Regions from separate parts of the Chryseobacterium sp. CS3K3.1 genome, predicted to be linked through region 2. Evidence: riboswitches for the same ligand, from Rfam matches in the RefSeq annotation. Region 2 holds a riboswitch; the other holds the start of a gene.

Region 1 (3,188 bases), on a different contig from region 2:
CCAGGTCCCATGTTGCATACCATGGATATTCCCATTTATCAGGCATGGAAATAATATCCTTGTTGTGCAGATGATTCCACTCCGTATTTCTTACATATTCATTGAAATTTCTTGGCGCTTCAAAATTGGGATCACCTTTCAGCCATTTTCCGATATTATAATGATAAAACTGTTTGTTCCAGAGAAGCCCGGCAAAAGCCTGTCTCTGTACATTTCTCTCATCTTCGTTAACGGTATCACTCTGAATCTCCTGATAAAATTCTTCAGCTTCAGCCTGCCGGGTATTGAAAATTTCATCAAAGTTTTCAAAAGGCTCATCGGCTTCATCCGGGCACAATCTGAATTCAAAAACCTTTGATTCTCCGGCTCCGATAAGCTCATCAATCAGAAAAGAAGCCTTTGTTCCTCTTTTTTCGGGATTTACCGTATCCGTTTGATGGATAATATAATTATTAATTCCGTCTTTGAAATAAGTGTTTTCAACTGCAGGAGCTCCGTAAAGCTTAGAAGTATTGGTTTCATTATCACAAAATACACTTTGTGCATTTGAATTTCTGGAATACAGCTTCTTTATCGAAATACTGTCGTGGGCAATATTGATACTTCCGTCATGAGAAACATTAAGTTCTGCCTTATAGGTGTTGTATCCCCATTTCCAGTTATTTCTGAACCATGCTGTAGGTGCCACCACGATAGGTGCCTCATGCTGGCTTCGGTTACAGACTGTCACCCTGGCCAGAATATCATTGTGATCGGCTTTACAATATTCTATGAAAATATCAAAATATTCATCATTATCAAAAATCCCGGTGTCGAAAAGCTCATACTCAGGTTCCTTTTTGCTGCGTTTTCCATTTTCAGCAAGAATGTCATCATAAGGAAACTCATTGATCGGGTATTTATACACCATTTTCATATAGCTATGGGTAGGCGTATTATCCAGGTAATAAAAGATTTCTTTGATGTCTTCCCCATGGTTTCCCTGAGGATTGCTCAGGCCAAAGAACCGTTCTTTTACCATTTTATCTTTCTTGTTCCAGAATGAAAAAGCAAAACATAAAAGTTGCTTTACATCGGAAATTCCGGCAATGCCTTCTTCACCCCAGCGGTAGGCATAGCTTTCGGCATTATTATGATTGGTGAAATTCCAGGCATTCCCGTTCGGGCTATAATCTTCACGTACATTTCCCCACTGCCGGTTGCTTACATAAGGTCCCCAGTTTTTCCATTTGGTATCTTGTAATCTATCTTTTTCGGCGGTCATATGGCATCATTTTTCAATACGAAGTTAGTTTTTTTGAGAAGTAATTCCAATTTTTTTCATCTGAACAATTATTAATATGGTCTTGGAATACTTGTATTTAAGGGCTTTTTTAAATATTAAAATAATTTTTTTTTGAAATTAAAAGAAAAGAACTACCTTTGCACCATTCGTTCATTCAAATATTGAAAATGTTATCAAGAAAGGTTGAGGGATTAGACCCTATGAAACCTTAGCAACCCTTTGCGCAAGCAAAGAAGGTGCTACGTTCTACCAAATAATTTTGGACAGATAACTCACTGAAGTTCTTTTTCAGCCATTTCCTGTGGCATTTTCAATTGTATTAAAATTTAATAGAATTGAAAACAGAACTAAACTATATTAATCTTTCTTATCAAACTCATTCCCAAAAGGAATACCATATCCCGTTGAGCTATCAGCTCTTTGGGAAAGATCTGTTTACAGCCCCTGTTATCTTAATCAACCATGCTCTCACCGGAAACTCAAATGTATCCGGAGAAAAAGGCTGGTGGAAACAGCTGGTAGGGAAAAATCAGATTGTTGATACTGATCGATATACTGTTCTATGTTTTAATATACCCGGAAACGGATACGACGATTTTTTAATTGAAGATTATGAAGACTTTACTCCTTCAGATATCGCTGCGATATTTCTGAAAGGGCTTGAAGTTTTACAGATCAAAAATTTATATGCCATTATAGGAGGCTCTCTGGGAGGAGGGATTGCCTGGGAAATGCTTGCCCAGCAGCCTGATCTTGCTGAGATTTTTATTCCTATTGCCTGCGATTACAGAACGCACGACTGGCTTCATGCACAGTGTCTGGTTCAGAAATTTTTATTAAATGATAAGGAAGAACCATTACAGAAAGCAAGAATTCATGCCATGTTGTGCTACAGAACACCGCAGTCGCTCAATGACAGATTTCAAAACCAATATAACCAGGACAAACAACGCCTGGAATCAGAAGACTGGCTGGTTTATCATGGTAATGCACTAAACGAAAGATTTAGTTTGAAAGCGTACAAATTGATGAATCATCTCTTAATGAATATAAATGCTGCTGATACAGCACTGGAGAACATTCAGGCACGAATGCACATGATCTCCGTAGATACAGATTTATTTTTCCCGGCTTCTGAAATCCGAATGTGTTTTGAAAACTTAAAAGAGAAAAATAAAGATGTTTCTTATCACGAGATCCAATCTATACACGGGCATGATGCCTTCCTAATGGAATATCAACAATTAAATAATATCATTAAAAACATTTTATAGAAGTAATGAAAAATGCTAACGAAATAAAATTTTTGAAGAACAGATCAATCGTCAAATTTGAAGGAGAAGATTTCCTGGGAGAAATCGGGATTGACGGACGAATTTTTAAAGCGCTTACTTTGGCGCGTATCAGTGTAGGAGTAATCTCTCAGCAGGCCATAGAAAACGGAATTTCTATTCTGGTTCATGAAAATGATGCAGAAAAAGCAGTTGCCTGTCTTATTGATGAATTTGAGGCAGAAAGAAAATCAGGAAAAGTTTCTCAGATTTATAGTATCAATAATGTTTCTGTGATTGGTTTTGTAGCAGAAGATTTCAATAAAGTTTTTGCTGAGCTGGCAAGAAATAATGTTTTCCCGTTACTTTTAAATCAGGTGGCAGGAGAAAACAGAGTCAATATCGTAGTGACCTCTTCGCAGGATGAAAAAACAAGAAATATCATAGAATCTGAAATTTTCAAAAAGCCGAAGACCGTTCATCTGGCCATTATTGGTCACGGAAACGTAGGGAAAACCTTGATAGAACAGGTACTTGAATCTGCAGAAGAAATTAAAAAACGTAAAAAAATAGACCTTAAAGTAGTTGCAGTAGCCAACTCAAAGAAAATTGCCTTCAACAAAAAAGGGTTT
Region 2 (3,188 bases):
CAGGACATCATATTTTTTGGAGAAATCCAGGTTGACAGTATTTTGTGAGAATTCAGATCCTCCCGCATCAAAAGTTCTTGGAGAACCATCTGTAAGTGATGCATTAAAAGTATTGACAACACCAAAACCGAACACATTTTTCCCGAGTGTATTACTGAAATCCACATTCCAGCCCTCCCATTTTCCTTTAATCCCGGCAGCAAGGGAATAATCATTTACAGTGGCTTCAATCTGAGGCAGATATCCGTTGGGAGTAACTGCATTAATATTCCTTTCATTGTTCGGAAGCCTGTAAAATCCTCCTGCATTTCCAAGGCGGTAACTGTAGCCACCAAATGAATAAACCTTCCATTCATCATTCACAGGAATTTCAGAGTTGAAGAAGAGCTGTCCGGACTGTAGCTTAGACTGTCCGGCTCTCAAACTGAAGTCTTTTCTCTCCAATCCTCTGTAATTAAGCTCCTCAGAGGTAAAATCTCTGCCCAATATTTTTTGAAGCTCAGAAATGCTGTTTGCCCCGGAAATCTGAGATTGGAAATCAGGCGCAAAATATCCAACCTTAGTCGCATACTGCTTAATGGTATTGATGATTTGCTGAGTATTGGAAGTATTGGTAATATTTTTATAGAGCCCGTCAATATTCACTCCATCCTGTAATGCCCGGTAATTAATCGCATTATAGGCGTTGAAAATATCTCCTTCCCTCACTCCGGCTCTGGAATAAGGATCACGGTATTGCGCAGAACCTGTAATGTTAAAAAATCCTGATTTTCCTATTTTAGCTCCATAATTAAGGTCTACAGAAACAGTCTGTCCGTCTACCCCTCCGGAGAAATTGTTGGCAACTGGTGAGGCATATCCACCTAAAAATACCTGTCCGGAAAGTCCCAGCCTTTTTTTCAGTCCGAGGTTTATCACTCCCGCAATCGCATCAGAGCCATACTGGGCAGCAGCTCCATCCCTTAAAACCTCTATTTTTTCCAATGCAAAAGCTGGAATTGCATTAAGATCGGTTCCCACAGAACCTCTTCCCGGTGTAAGGGTAACATTAATCAGTGAAGACTGATATCTTCTTTTTCCGTTGAGTAATACCAAAACCTGATCCGGTCCTAACCCTCTCAACAGTGCCGGATCCACAAAATCAGTTCCGTCATTTACAGTATGTGATGTGGATGAAAATGAGGGTACGATATAGTTTAAAGCCTGGCTGATATTATTCGTCGGGCTCTGTTTTAAAATTTTAGATATATTAATGATATCCACCGGAACAGGAGTATCCGTCAAAGATCTTCCGGAACCCCTTGATCCAAGGATAACCACATCATCTATTTTCTTTGATTGTAAAGTGTCCGTCTGTGCGTAATAAAATGAAGAAATAAGCACGATAGAAGGAATAAAAATTCTTTTTTTGAAATTATGCATGTTTGTTGTGTACTTTTTTGTTGATGAAATTTGTTTTTTAAGCAATACAGATCCTGTAGCCCTAAATTGTAAGGTTACCATAGAATTCGAAATGTTTGTATTATTTTTTAGAAATAGAAAAGGCTAGAAACAACAACACATGCGCATGTAGAAATGGCATGAGAACATATCAGAGTAATGAAGGCTCACTTCATGATCTGAAGAATAAAAAATTACTGATGGAATGTGATTTCCCTTGTCTTTAAACATTTGATTTTAACTTTTAAAACAAAAATTCAAGATGGGAGTAATGACAGAATGATAAACATTTTTTCCGGAAGATCCGGCTTATCGATTGCAGCACCTTGCTTGTTTTTGCAGGTTGCTATCCCATCTAGAGATTCTTGATAATTACCCGGCAAAGATATAATTATTTCCGAAATAAAAAAAATTTAGCCTAAATTTTCGATTTTCAACATTTTAGCGTAACAAATTATCTTTTTCAGCGTCTAACCGGATAACAGTAAAAACATTATGAAAAAAACAATTTTCGCTTTATCCTTATTAAGCTCCGTTCTTATTTTTTCTCAGGAAAAAAGTAATAAACCTCAGGAAAAGCAAATTGAAGGCGTAGTCATTACCAAAACTAAAAAAGCCGTTGAACAAAAAGCAGACCGTACTATTTTTGACTTTTCTGAGCAGCCTCAGCTGAATAACGGAAACGTCCTGGAAGGAATTAAAAAACTTCCGGGACTTGTATCTACCGATATTGCCGGGATGATGTATCAGGGAAAAATGCTGGAAGTATATCTTAACGGAAGACCTCTGAACATCACTTCCAATGAATTAAACTCCTTCCTGGAAGGGATGCCCGCCAATTCCGTAGAGAGAATTGAAGTGATCACCCAGCCAGGTGCTGAGTTTCCGGCAACTTCCGGAGGTGCGATTATGAATATTATCACCAACAAAAACGCTAATAAATATTTAACCGCTACCTATTCTGGAAATTATTCTTTCACAAATTATGACAAATACAGAAGCAGAACGACTAACTCTGTTAACTTAAATGCCAGAAATAAATACTTCGGGTGGCAGCTGAATGTTGGGCAGAATTACCGTGAAAGTATGCTGAATGGCCAGCAGGATGAGCTTTTGAGCAGTCATACCGATAGATATGCACGTGGATATTTTGCAAAATCCGGATTGACTTTTGATTTAGGGCAGGACAGGTTATTATTGAACTATGATATTTATCACAATAATAATGACAACTATACTTTAAGTGACGGGCATGGAGATTTACCGTTCAAGAGAAATCCGAAGGATTTAAAAGAAGCTTTTTATACTTCTTCTGACGTTGCCCATACCAATAATTTGAGACAGGAAGCGGTTGTAACCTATCAGAAACGTTTTGCTGACAAATCTCAAAAACTGGATTTCCAGTTTGGGTATACAAGATCAGACAGCAAATTTTCTCAGGATAATTACTTTCAGGATGGGACGTTTGTAGCTTATCCCAATGAGCCTCTTGATAGCCCTACCAATGGATTAAAAGATATTCTGAATAATAAATCTGTGATGAATATTGCCAACTTCAAAGTAGATTACGCACAGCCGATCAAGCTTCTTGATGGTGGGAAAGTAAGTTTTGGAGGATTATATGAAAGACAGGATTATGATACAGAAAGTTTTAGACTGACCAATCTTGAATATCAGAGACAGACTGCTTCAACGTATTTAGAATTTCAGGCTAAACTGAAAAAGTTTGATTTCACGTTGGGATCCCG

Evidence for each region. Region 2 has a riboswitch for S-adenosylmethionine ahead of AC5YGI_RS09580 (TonB-dependent receptor plug domain-containing protein). Riboswitches for the same ligand answer to the same signal wherever they lie in the genome.
Region 1: linked by a shared signal. The riboswitch ahead of AC5YGI_RS16755 (alpha/beta fold hydrolase) and the one ahead of AC5YGI_RS09580 (TonB-dependent receptor plug domain-containing protein) in region 2 are both predicted to bind S-adenosylmethionine.

What each region holds. Positions count from the first base shown of each region.
Region 1 covers NZ_JCAKRV010000018.1:93,534-96,721, forward strand. The annotation lists gene AC5YGI_RS16750 (MGH1-like glycoside hydrolase domain-containing protein) at 1-1,264, opposite strand, end outside; SAM riboswitch class I at 1,453-1,559, shown strand; gene AC5YGI_RS16755 (alpha/beta fold hydrolase) at 1,621-2,559, shown strand; gene AC5YGI_RS16760 (ACT domain-containing protein) at 2,565-3,188, shown strand, end outside.
Region 2 covers NZ_JCAKRV010000008.1:91,266-94,453, reverse strand. The annotation lists gene AC5YGI_RS09580 (TonB-dependent receptor plug domain-containing protein) at 1-1,422, opposite strand, end outside; SAM-I-IV-variant riboswitch at 1,720-1,817, opposite strand; gene AC5YGI_RS09575 (outer membrane beta-barrel protein) at 1,936-3,188, shown strand, end outside.